Regions from separate parts of the Rothia sp. SD9660Na genome, predicted to be linked through region 3. Evidence: predicted binding sites of a transcription regulator. Region 3 holds the regulator's gene; each other region holds the start of a gene.

Region 1 (4,327 bases), 870 kb from region 3:
CGATGCCACTAGCCTGGACGTACAGCGGTCAGTTTTTAGCCCGCCACCCCTGTGGGTTTCTATAGCCGGTATGGCAGTGGGAAGCGCCATGTCGGTAGCTGCCTGGCAGGGCTCTGCCCAGACTATCTGCCTGACTCTGCTGGTGTCTTTGCTGGGGCAGGCAGGCTACTACTGGCTGGGTGCTATAACGGGGTTAGAGGGCGGACGCCTGCAGGTACTCGCCGGGGCAACCCTGGTGGGACTGAGCTCGGCCTTCTTGGGTTATCTTTTGCATAGCCCGGCCTCTATTTACTATGTGCCGGGCATGATGTTTATGCTGCCGGGTCTCACTATTTTCCGCTCCTCCTACCTGGTTTTGGGAGGGGAGGACGTCTTTGCCGGGGGCCAGGGCCTCACCGCTGCCGGGGTGACGGTTCTGCTGATGGCCACGGGGATTGTGTTCGGCACTTACCTGTGGGATGCCATGACAGGGCGTTTACGGTCGAGGAGCTCGTGGAATCTGGTGTGACATAGCTATATGCCCCTATGACTATGTTCTAGTGGGGGAGCGCCCAGTCCACGGGCTGCGCTCCTTGCTGCACCAGGAGCTCATTCACCCGGCTAAAGGGCCGCGAGCCGAAGAAGCCCCGCGAGGCCGAAAGCGGTGACGGATGGGGAGACTCAACACAGGGGTAGCCGCCGAGCAGGGGCCTGCATTTGCGGGCGTCCGCACCCCAGAGTAGCCCCACCAGGGGCGTGCCCCGCTGCGCCAGCGCCTCGATGGCGGCGGTCGTGATGTGCTCCCAGCCCAGATTACGGTGCGAGCCTGCCTGGCCTGCCCCTACGGAAAGCACCCGGTTCATGAGCATAACCCCCTGGGCGCTCCACGCCGTAAGATCCCCGTGGGGTGGGGGCACCAGCCCGGTGTCGGCCTGGAGCTCCTTATAAATGTTCTGTAGCGACCGGGGAATCGGGCGCACCTCGGGGCGTACCGAAAAGCTCAACCCCATCGCGTGGCCGGGAGTGGGGTAGGGATCCTGCCCAATCACCAGCACTTTGACCTCGCTCATGGGGTAGGTGAAAGCGCGGAAAATATCGGCCCCCGGGGGCAGTGTTGTCCGCCCAGCCTCGTGCTCTGCCCGCAGAAAGTTACCCATAGCTCGAATCTGGGGTTCTGCCGGGGCGAGGGCTTGAGCCCAGCCAGGGTCCATAATCTCATGCAGGGGGCGGGCAGGCACGGTACTCCTTAGGCGTCGGTGCGGTATTCTCCCTACTAAGACTAGACCACCGAAAGTGAAGAGATGAGCAGCGAGACCACCGAACCCGAAGAGGGCCTCACCGAGAACGAAGCGGCAATTCTCAATCTTGAGAAAAAACGCTTCAAGTACCAGGGTAGTAAAGAACAGGCTATTACCCGCACCCTGGGGCTCACCCCGGTGGCCTACTACCAGCGGCTCAACGCCCTCATCGACAATCCCAGAGCAATTGCCGCCGAACCTGCGCTCACCCGCCGCCTACGCCTCAAGCGCGATGCTCTGACCTAACTCTCTTGGTCGGCAGCTTCGCTGCAAGCCTGCTTTACCTGCCTCTTGAAGAAGCCTAGCGTGTACCCTAGTAACTAAAACCCCGCCACCGCGCACGATCATGAGGACGCCCGTGAACAGCTACCCCCGCGATGAGTTCGACGATATCGACGAAAACACCTCCCGCCGAGGCGCCTATCGCGGTGCCCCTGTTGACAATGCAACCTCTCGCGCAGGGCTACTGGCAATTATTATCAGCGGCGTGCTGGCCCTTATTGTAGGTGGCACCATGTACGTGATTTCTCCGCGTACCGCTGCCCCCGAGGCATCCGGAACCAGTAGCGCCACCGCTACCGCTTCGGCAAGCCCGAGCACTGAAGCTACTCCCACCACTAACCCCTCCAGCGTGACCGTTGAGGTCTACAACTCCAGCGCCCCGGCCGGTGCTGCCGCCCAGGCCACCGCAGCCCTCGAAGCGGCCGGCTACACCGTTACCTCTACCGCTAACTGGGCCGGGGCCTACACCGCTGAATCCATGGTCTACTTCGCCACCGGCGCCTCCTCAGAAGCTAACGAAATAGCTGATGCCCTAGGTCTGCCTACCATCGCCCAGGACTACCAGGCTGAGACCGGCCTTGTCTACGTGGTCCTGGGAGCTGATTTCGACCCCACCAGCCTGCCGGGAGTCGCGTCCTCGCCCTCAGCTACTGCCGAAGAAACCGCCAACGCTGTCACCGGGATAGAGAACTCGACTGGGGCAGGGGAAGCGCCTGCCAACTCTACTGTGCCCGAGGGGGTCGACCGCTACAGTTATGACCCGGCAACTGGCACCTTCTACTTCGACCCCGCCGGTAGCTACATCTACGACTGGGCAACCGGCACCTACCAGCTAGGTTAGGGCCGCTAGCTCACGCCCAGCGGACGTCCGCCCACCGCTGACCTACCTAGCACCTCTTGTGCGCTGTGGGCGATTAAGGGTCGGCTGTGAGAGCAATAGGTTTGCGCCCCTAGAGCTCAAGTGCCAAGATTGGTATTAGCACTCAGAGGCTTCGACTGCTAAATCATGTGCTAGGTTTAGCCGCCGAACCGCTCTTGAGTAAGACACCTGAAGCGATGCTCTGGTGAGGCGCACCCACCTGCCCCATGGCAGCACAAGCCGGGCTGCGCCGTCCGTCGCGGGCACCGAAGAATCGCGCTCACCCCGAATGTTCCAGAAGGAGCGAAAGCCATATGGCAAAGCTGATTGCTTTTGATGAAGAGGCACGCCGCGGTCTTGAAAAGGGTCTAAACACCCTGGCAGACGCAGTGAAGGTAACCCTCGGCCCCCGCGGTCGCAACGTTGTACTGGAGAAGGCCTGGGGCGCACCCACCATCACCAACGACGGTGTTTCCATCGCCAAGGAAATCGAACTCGAAGACCCCTACGAAAAGATCGGCGCAGAGCTGGTCAAGGAAGTCGCCAAGAAGACCGACGACATCGCCGGTGACGGTACCACCACCGCAACCGTCCTAGCTCAGGCTCTCGTCCGCGAAGGCCTGCGCAACGTCGCTGCTGGTGCCGACCCCCTCTCCCTCAAGCGCGGCATCGAAAAGGCTGTTGAAGCCGTCACTGCCGAACTGCTGGAGTCAGCTAAGGAAGTTGAAACCGAAGAAGAGATCGCTGCAACCGCATCTATCTCAGCCGGCGACCCCGAAATCGGTAAGCTGATTGCCCAGGCCATGGAAAAGGTCGGCAAGGAAGGCGTCATCACCGTCGAAGAGTCCAACACCTTCGGCCTGACCCTGGAACTGACCGAGGGCATGCGCTTCGACAAGGGCTTCCTCTCCGGCTACTTCGTCACCGACGCAGACCGCCAGGAAGCTGTTCTTGAAGACCCCTACATCCTGATTGTTAGCTCCAAGATTTCTAACGTCAAGGACCTCGTCCCCGTCCTCGAAAAGGTCATGCAGTCCGGCAAGCCCCTGCTGATTGTCGCAGAGGACGTCGAGGGCGAAGCCCTGGCCCTGCTGGTGCTTAACAAGATGCGCGGTTCCATCAAGTCTGTAGCTGTTAAGGCTCCCGGCTTCGGCGACCGCCGCAAGGCTCAGCTGGCCGACATCGCTATTCTCACCGGCGGCCAGGTCATCACCGAAGAGGTCGGCCTCTCCCTCGACACCGCAACCATCGACCTGCTGGGCCAGGCCCGCAAGGTTGTTGTCACCAAGGACGAGACCACCATCATCGAGGGCGCCGGCGATGCCGACGCTATCGAGGGGCGCGTAGCCCAGATCCGTGGCGAAATCGCTAACTCCGATTCCGACTACGACCGCGAGAAGCTGCAGGAGCGCCTGGCCAAGCTGGCTGGCGGCGTCGCAGTTCTCAAGGCAGGTGCCGCCACCGAGGTCGAACTCAAGGAACGCAAGCACCGCATCGAGGACGCCGTCCGCAACGCTAAGGCAGCCGTTGAAGAGGGCATCGTCCCCGGCGGCGGCGTAGCCCTGATTCAGGCCGGCGTTAAGGCCTTCGAGAAGCTGGAACTTTCCGGCGACGAAGCAACCGGTGCCAACATCGTCCGCGTCGCTATCGATGCTCCCCTCAAGCAGATCGCCTTCAACGCAGGCCTGGAGCCCGGCGTCGTTGTCGACAAGGTCCGCAACCTGCCCGCAGGTACCGGCCTGAACGCCGCAACCGGTGAGTACGAAGACCTCATGGCAGCAGGCATCAACGACCCCGTGAAGGTAACCCGCTCTGCCCTGCAGAACGCTGCCTCCATCGCCGGTCTCTTCCTGACCACCGAGGCCGTCGTTGCCGACAAGCCCGAACCCGCAGCAGCAGCTGCCGCCCC
Region 2 (4,327 bases), 570 kb from region 3:
TCCACGGCGTTTTCAATCGACCAGTTATTGTGCTGGTACAGAATCACGGCCTTGGCCTCATCAGCTATCGAGAGCCAGCGCTCAGCCGGGATAAAGAAGTAGGTACCTAACAAAGTAAGTGCCACGGTGAGTGATGCCAGAGGCAGCAGACGCTTAAAGACGTGTACCCAATAAGCCAGCAGGGTTTTTAGACCGAACCAGGTGCCCGGCCCTACCAGCTTGACCTGTTCAATCTTGCGGGCAAAGGACCCGGTTAAGAGGAAAGCCGAAATCAGCAGGAAGACATCAACACCGCCGGATACCCGACCAAACCAGAAATGGTAGGCGGCCACCAGCAGCAGGGCGAGCGCGCGCAGGCCCTGGATCTCGGGGCGCCAGGCCTGTTCCGCTGAACGAGTGACGGTTGCGATGGTACCGGTGGCTGGTGTGGGCTCGGCTGCGGGGCGGGGCACTGCGGTCTACCTCCTTTGCTGGCAATCATCTGGTGCCAGAAAGTCAGTTATCGAAAGGTAACTGGCAGGAAGACACCAAGTTAAAAATCTTACTCCCGGTGACTGAAAATTTGCTTTAAAAAGCAAACCCCTGCCCCTACGGTGTTAGTCACGGTAGGGGCAGGGGTTGTTCTGCCTCAAGTGGCCCGGTAAGGCCTTGAGTGCGGGGGCGGGGCCTTTACTTGGCCTCGTCCTCGCCCTTTTCCTCGGGCTTTTCGACAACCAGGGTCTCAGTGGTCAGCACCAGGGCAGCGATAGAGGCCGCATTTTCCAGGGCTGAGCGGGTGACCTTGACGGGGTCGATGACGCCGCGGGCCATCAGGTCCTCATACTCACCGGTGGCGGCGTTGAAGCCGGAACCTACGGGCATGTCGGCTACGCGGGAGGTGACCACGTAGCCGTCCTCACCTGCGTTCTCGGCAATCCAGCGCAGGGGCTGAACCAGGGCGCGGCGGACGATGTCTACGCCCACCTGGGCATCGCGGGATTCGAGCTCAACGCCGTCCAGGGCTGCCAGAGCGTGAACCAGGGCGGTACCGCCACCGGCGACAATGCCCTCTTCCAGAGCGGCACGGGTGGAGGACACGGCATCCTCGATGCGGTGCTTGCGTTCCTTGGCCTCAACCTCGGTTGCAGCACCCACCTTGATGACGCCTACGCCACCGGCCAGCTTGGCCAGGCGTTCCTTGAGCTTTTCGCGGTCCCACTCGGAGTCCACGCGCTCAATTTCGGCACGCAGCTGGTCAACGCGCTCGGCAACGGCCTCAGAGGTGCCGCCACCGTCGACGATGGTGGTGTTGTTCTTGGTGACGGTCACACGGCGGGCTGAACCGAGCTGGTCCAGGGTGACGGCGTCCAGGGAAATGCCCAGTTCACCGGTGATGACGGTGCCACCGGTCAGGATAGCCAGGTCCTGGAAGATTGCCTTACGGCGGTCGCCAAAACCGGGTGCCTTCAGCGCTACGACGTCAAGGTTGCCGCGGAGCTTATTAACCACCAGAGTGGAAAGAGCTTCGCCGTCCACGTCCTCAGCGATGATGGTCAGAGGCTTCTTAGCCTGAACAATCTTCTCAAGCACGGGCATAATCTCAGCCACGGTTGAAATCTTGCCCTGGTAGAGCAGAATCGCGGTGTTCTCAAGAACAGCCTCGGCACGTTCAGGGTCGGTGACGAAGGAGGGTGAAAGGTAGCCCTTGTCGAACTGCATACCCTCGGTCACTTCGAGCTCAACCTCGGTGGTGGAGCCGTCCTCGATGGTGATGACGCCGTCCTGGCCTACCTTGCTGAAGGCCTCAGAGAGCAGCTCACCAATCTGGGGTGACTGAGCTGAGATAGCTGCTACGTGGGCAACTTCTTCACCCTTGACCTCGCGGGCGTTAGCCAGCAGGCGCTCAGATACCAGCTTGGTTGCGGTCTCGATGCCGCGCTTGACCTCACCGGGGGCAGCGCCCGAGGTAACGTTGCGCAGGCCCTCAGACACCAGTGCCTGGGCGAGGACGGTTGCGGTGGTGGTACCGTCGCCAGCAACATCGTTGGTCTTGGTAGCTACTTCCTTGGCGAGCTGGGCACCCAGGTTTTCGTAGGGGTTTTCCAGTTCAATCTCGCGGGCGATCGACACACCGTCGTTGGTGATGATGGGGGCGCCCCACTGCTTATCAAGCACCACGTTACGGCCGCGGGGGCCCAGGGTTACCTTGACAGCGTTAGCAAGCTTATCGACGCCTGCCTGCAGGTGCTTACGCGCATCATCATTGAATTCAAGCTGTTTTGCCATGAATCCTTACTTCTTTCTCGTGTTTCGTGGTTTGTGCGGTAGAAACAGCGAAAACTTAGGAAACGACAGCCAGAACGTCGCGGGCTGAGAGAATCAGGTACTCAGCTCCACCGTACTTAACCTCGGTGCCACCGTACTTGGAGAAGATAACGACGTCACCTTCAGCTACGTCAACGGGGATGCGGTTTCCCTTGTCGTCGATGCGGCCGGGGCCAACAGCGATAACCTTAGCCTCCTGGGGCTTTTCCTTAGCGGTATCGGGGATAACCAGGCCGGATGCGGTGGTCTGCTCTGCTTCAACGATCTGAACGACAATGCGGTCTTCGAGGGGCTTGATAGCCATGGTGAGGTACTCCTTCAAGTGAGGTCTCAGCGTAAAACGTAAAAGGGGTGACCATGATGCACTAAGCGGGCTCAAGCCGGTATCGTCGCGGTGCTACCGACTGCCGATTTAGCACTGTCAACGGTCAAGTGCTAACTAAAACTTTATTCCCCTCACCCCCTACGGGCAAGATAAAGCGCCGGTTTCGCAGACAGCGCACCGCCTCAGCTTAGGTTGTTGTGCCCTACAATACAGGTTGAAGCGACTTTCCCCGGCAGATAGGCGACCATGCTCAAACTCATCTTCTGGCCGGTACTCGTCCCCTCTTTTCTTTTCGCAGCCGGCTTCGGGGCCGTCGTTCCCATCCAGATTCTGGCAGCCATCAGGCTGGGGGCTCCGTACTAGCAGAAACTGTCTCTACTCAAGACCGCGGCAAAGCCACGACCGCCCTCTGCCTTGGCCTCTTTGGAGCCGGCTTCCTTCTCATCCCTCTAGCGCCCAGTGGGCTAAGTTCCTCTCCATCTGGTCGATGTTCTCGCAGGTTGCCATCGTGCCGGGCCCCTGGCTATCTCAGGTATCATGCTGGTTTCTTCCCTCCCGGTAGCCTTTACCGCCATCGGCTCTAGCGCCCTGGGGGCTCGCCCGATTCACGCCAGCCCCAGCCAGTCGGCCTTCAGCGGGTCTCGCCCACCCTAACCTTTAAACTAGGTACATGACCTTTTTCCCCCGCGCCGGTGCCCAGCCTTTCTCCGCCGACCAGCTAGCAGTCCTAGACCAGCTAGTGCCCTATCAGCCGGCTAGTTCCCTCCAGGCCGTCAGTAAGCTGCGGGCTCAAGGTTTCAGCGCCGAGGATTCCTCTGCCCTGCTGACCCAGGCCCGTCTGCGGGCCCTGGGGGCCACCAAGTTCGGGGAAGAAGCCTCGCGTATGCTCTTCACCGAGGCTGGCTATGAGCAGGCGACCCGGGCAGCAGTTGCCGACCATCATGCTGCCCGTTTCGTGGAGGCCGGGCTAAAATCTGTTGCTGATTTGGGCTGTGGCCTGGGGGCAGACTCCCTCGCCTTTGCCCGCGCAGGGTTAGCGGTGACGTCCGTTGAGCTTGACCCCGCTACAGCAGCCCTGACCGCCCACAATCTCTCCCCTTACCCCACTGCCCAGGTGCTCGTGGGCGATGTAGAACAGGTTGAGCTCGAACAACTCACCACCGTGAGCGGTGAGCGCGTCGCCGCCCTCTGGCTAGACCCAGCCCGCCGGGAGGTTGAAGGCGGCTCTACCACCTCCCGCCTTTTTGACCCCGAAGCCTTCTCCCCGCCCTTTTCCTTCCTGCAGAAGCTGGCGGCAACCGGAATTCCTATGGGGGTCAAGCTAGGCCCGGGCCTGCCCCACGAGGCGATCCCGAGCGGGGTGGAGGCCGAGTGGGTCAGTCACGGCGGGTCTGTGGTGGAGGTGGTGCTCTGGTTCAACGCCCTGGCCCGGCCCGGGGTTGCCCGCTCGGCTACCGTATTGGGGGCGAACGCCGTTACCCGGCAGGTCCTGGGTGAGATGACGTCCCAGCTCACGGCGTCAGCCGATGAAGAGCCGCTTAAGGTAGCTGACTTAGGGGACTACCTGATTGAGCCCGACGGGGCGGTGGTTCGTTCCCACCTGGTCGCGGATTTTGCGCGGGCAGTCGGGGCCACCCTGCTGGATGAAAATATTGCCTACCTGACCTCGGACTCCCCAGTAGTTAGCCCCCTGGGCCG
Region 3 (4,327 bases):
GGCGGTAGAACTACGGAGGATTTCTGGGCCAAGCAGCACCGTGTGGGCCCCGGCTTCCGTAAGCAGGTCGAGTTCTCGGGGGCTGATACCACCTTCGGGGCCAACGATGAAGTAGACCTCTTTCACCCGATCGATCAGGTGCTTTTCAAGAGCTTGGGTGAGACGGTAATCTGCCTGCTCGTGGAGAACCAGGAAGAGCCCGTCCTCCCCCAGCTCGTGGGCAAGGTCGGCTAAATCTGCGGTTGAGTGCTGCTCGTAGACCGGGGGTAGCAGGGCCCGGCGGGACTGCTTAGCTGCTGCCCGAACGGTATTCTGCCACTTAGCCCGTGCTTTGACGGCCCGCTCCATCTTCCAGCGCACAATCGACCGGTCGGCACTCCAGGGCACAATACCGTGGGCACCCAGCTCAGTGGCCATTTCAATGGCCTGGATATCCCTATCCCCCTTAGCCAGGGCCTGCACCAGGTATATCTCTACCCCCACCGTATCTTCGGTAAGCTCGAGGACCTCAAGCACAGGGCCGTCCTGACCCAGCTCAGTAACCCGGGTGATAGCGCGGTTGCCCTCACCGTCTACCACATCGAGCCCTTCCCCGAGCTCCGGACGTTTGACGAGGGCGTGGTGCCCCTCGTCGCCGGTCAGGTGCAGGGTGGCACCTGGCGTCAGGGCAGCCAGCTCGTCAGGTTCGATGTAGTAGACAGCGTTGCTCATGGGGTCGTCCTATTTGAGGTGGTCTTTGAGGCGGGAGAAGAAGCCGCCCTGCTTGTGGGTGACGGTTTCGCTGACCTGCAGGTCCTCGCCGCGAAGCTCGGAGAACTGCTTGAGCAGGTTCTTCTGCTCCTCGGTGAGGTCGGTGGGGGTGCGCACCTCAATCTGCACGCGGATGTCGCCGCGGCCGCCGCCGCGCAGGTGGGTGACGCCCAGGTCCTTAAGGGTGACCACGTCACCTGACTGGGTTCCGGTGGGAATCTGAACCTGCTGGGGGCCGTCGAAGGTGTCGAGAGTGATGGTGGTGCCCAGGGCCGCGGCAGTCATGGGCACACCTACGGTGGCTACCAGGTCATCGCCGTCGCGGCTGAAGGTGGGGTCGGGGTTGACGCGCAGCTCAACGTAGAGGTCGCCATTGGGGCCGCCTGCGGTGCCGGCTTCGCCCTGGCCTGCCAGGCGGATGCGGGCGCCGTTGGTGACGCCGGCGGGAATTTTGATGGTGAGGGGCTTGCGTTCCCGCACGCGGCCTTCGCCGTAGCATTCAGCGCAGGGGTGTTTGATGACGGTGCCGAACCCGCGGCAGGTGGGGCACTCAACGGGCTGCACAACGGTGCCCAGAATTGACTGGACCTGGCGCTGCATGTAGCCCTGGCCGTGGCAGGTGTCGCAGGTTTCGGGGTGGGTGCCCTCAGCGGTTCCTTCGCCCTTGCAGAGGTCACAGGTGACGGCGGTATCAACGGTGATGGGCTTGTTGGCGCCAAAGACGGCATCTTTGAGGTCAATCTTGACGTTGATGAGGGCGTCCTGGCCCTGGCGGACGCGGCTCTGGGGGCCGCGCGGGGTAGAGTTGAAGAAGGTATCGAAGATGTCTTGGAAGCCGCCAAAGCCCCCGCCGAAGCCGCCTGCTCCTGCACCGAAGCCACCGGCGGTGCCGTTTTCGTTGCCGGTCTGGTCATAGATGCGGCGCTTTTCGGGGTCAGAGAGCACATCGTGGGCGAGAGAGACGCGCTTGAACTCCTCGGCAGCTTCTTCCGAAGGGTTGATGTCGGGGTGCAACTGGCGGGCCTTCTTACGGTAGGCCTTCTTGATTTCTTCGGGGCTGGCATCGCGTGAGACGCCGAGGGTTTCGTAGTGACTGCTCACTGGTTCTCTCTTTCGATGGGCTGGTTTAAAGGGGGTAGGCGCAGGGCTAGGCCTGGCCCAAAATCTTGGATAGGTAGCGGGCTACGGCGTTGACCTTGGAGACGGTGCTGGTGTAGTCCATGCGGGTGGGGCCAACGACTCCCACGTGGGCAGCTCCCCCGGGCCCGTAACTACTGGCGATGACGGAGGTTTCGGCCAGGGATTCGCTGCGGTTCTCAGAGCCAATACTCACGGCAAATCCGCGTTCATCGTGCTCTAGGTCGGTGAGTAGCTTGAGGAGCGCAACCTGCTCTTCTAGGGCATCGAGTACCGGGGCGATGCTGCCTCTGAAATCTACGGTCGAGGCAGCAAGGTAGGAGGTTCCCGCAATCAGCACCTGCGATGAGGCCCCCTGGGCTGCAAGTAGGTGCAAGGCCTCGGTAAGGGGACCGAGCAGGTTAGTACCGGGGACGGACGCCGGTGCTGCGGCTATGCTGTCGAGCGTACGGTTGGCGTAGAGGTCAAGGAGTTGCTGGCGGGCTACTGCAAGCTCTTCGGGGCTGTGGGCGAGGGTGAGGGTGCGCTGGTTAACATGGCCGGAGTCGGTGATAAGGATTAGCAGCACCGTGGAGCTGGAGAGGGAGACCAGCTCGATATGACGCACACTGGCAGCCGGGCCGGTGGGGTACTGCACCATAGCTACCTGATGGGTGAGTGATGAGAGTAGACGCACGCTGGTCTTCATCATCTCATCAACGCTTTCGGCACTATCGAGTAAGGTGCGAATCGCCCGTTTTTCAGCGTCAGAGAGGGGTTGTAAGGACGATATCTGGTCAACGAAAAGGCGGTAGCCTCGGTCGGTGGGCACCCGCCCGGCGCTGGCGTGGGGGGCCTGGATGAGACCCTGTTCTTCAAGGGCTGCCATGTCGTTGCGGACGGTGGCGCTGGAAACCCCCAGCTGGTGCCGCTCAAGCAGGGTTTTGGACCCCACGGGCTCGCGGGTGTGCACGTATTCTTCGACGATGGCTTGCAGAACTTGCAAGCGTCTCGGGTGGTTCACGGCACCTCCTGGGCTCATAGGTCTTCGTTAGGCGGGCGAAGAGATCTGCGGGGCTAAGTTAGCACTTGATGACCTTGAGTGCTAAGTTACCCGTTAACTCTAATACCACTGAACTAGAATCAGAACTCGGTACGCTGATGGCTAATGCCCCTGGATGAGAGAGTGAGAGACACACCGATGGACTACCGCGATACTTGGGGTCAGGCCGACCTCACCTCCCACCGCCCTGCCCTGCCCAAGGTACCTCTTACCCCCGGCATGGTGTTAGAGGACGCCGCCACCGGCTTTGTGGGGGCGGCAGTGACCCTGCGGGCTACGGCGTCCGGCCCCCAGGTGGGCCTCGAAGACCGGCGGGGCCGAATCAAGTTCTTCCCCCTGGGGCCGGGGTTTTTGCTTGAGGGTCGCAGCATTGACCTAACCAAGCCTCAGCAGAAGCCTAAGACCGCTACACGGCAGGTTTCTCGGTCGGGGTCGGTTGCGGTGGAAAACGCTCTAGCGCGGACGGCCAGAGCCAGCCGTATCTGGGTGGAGGGCGTACACGATGCCGAGCTCATTGAAAAGGTCTGGGGCCACGACCTACGGGTTGAGGGTATCGTGGTGGAGCCTCTGCACGGGGTTGATGACCTCGCTGGTGCTGTTGCAGCCTTTGGCCCAGCTCCCCACCGCAGGCTAGGAATTCTGGTAGATCACCTGGTGGCGGGAAGTAAGGAAGAGCACATCGCACAAGAGGCCATGGCCGTAGCAGGTGCCCGCGATAACGTGCTGATTGTGGGCCACCCCTTTGTGGATATCTGGCAGGCCGTCAAGCCCCAGGTATTGGGCTTACAGGCCTGGCCCGAAGTTCCCCGCAGGGAAGATTGGAAGACCGGCATACTGCGGCGTTTCGGCCGGGCGGCAGAGACCCCCGGGGATGTCCGCGCCGGCTGGGATTCCATCCTCAAGAGGGTCAACTCCTACACCGACCTTGAACCAAGTCTCTTAGGGCCCGTAGAACACCTCATTGACTTCGTCACCCTGGATGGGTCAGCAGGCTAGAGCGGGTACAGCCGGTGTGACAAATATCGTCCTGCTCCCCCATAAATTCGTAGGCTTCACATATACCGCCCTCCCCCGGCTTTGACTAAAATTGTGACTGGTGGGCTTAAAAGCCTGCACATCACTCATTCGCCCTTCAACCTCAAAGAGAAGAATTCTTGAAGACCGCATCAGCACCTTCCTCGACCGCCTACAAGGGGTCACCTGCAACCGCTGCACACCTGTCTGTTAGCGCAGACCGCAATATCGCAACCGCTGCACACTTTGGGGGCGTGCTAGGTTGTATTCCCGCGGCCGTCATCTACTACCTCTACCGAGGCCGTGGCCCCTTCACCGAGCAGGAATCTCGTGAAGCTCTTGACTTCACCCTGCTACCCACCCTGGTTCTGGCTATCTCTATTA

The links. Region 3 encodes HrcA, which represses chaperone genes, less so after heat shock. Its sites were predicted from a motif close to TTNGCACTCGNNNNNNNCGAGTGCNAA; they were not measured.
Region 1: groL (chaperonin GroEL) is a predicted target of HrcA. The motif match lies at 2,536-2,562, and genes of this name have one in related genera.
Region 2: groES (co-chaperone GroES) is a predicted target of HrcA. The motif match lies at 2,717-2,743, and genes of this name have one in related genera.

Annotation. Positions count from the first base shown of each region.
Region 1 is NZ_CP125946.1:339,102-343,428, forward strand. It holds gene QM007_RS01755 (threonine/serine exporter family protein) at 1-508, shown strand, start outside; gene QM007_RS01760 (uracil-DNA glycosylase) at 537-1,217, opposite strand; gene QM007_RS01765 (DUF3263 domain-containing protein) at 1,281-1,523, shown strand; gene QM007_RS01770 (LytR C-terminal domain-containing protein) at 1,636-2,400, shown strand; gene groL (chaperonin GroEL) at 2,733-4,327, shown strand, end outside.
Region 2 is NZ_CP125946.1:641,920-646,246, reverse strand. It holds gene QM007_RS03235 (acyltransferase family protein) at 1-452, opposite strand, end outside; gene groL (chaperonin GroEL) at 670-2,265, opposite strand; gene groES (co-chaperone GroES) at 2,321-2,608, opposite strand; gene QM007_RS03220 (class I SAM-dependent methyltransferase) at 3,300-4,327, shown strand, end outside.
Region 3 is NZ_CP125946.1:1,214,039-1,218,365, reverse strand. It holds gene QM007_RS05935 (16S rRNA (uracil(1498)-N(3))-methyltransferase) at 1-711, opposite strand, end outside; gene dnaJ (molecular chaperone DnaJ) at 721-1,851, opposite strand; gene hrcA (heat-inducible transcriptional repressor HrcA) at 1,898-2,890, opposite strand; gene QM007_RS05920 (DUF3097 family protein) at 3,068-3,925, shown strand; gene QM007_RS05915 (DUF4870 domain-containing protein) at 4,084-4,327, shown strand, end outside.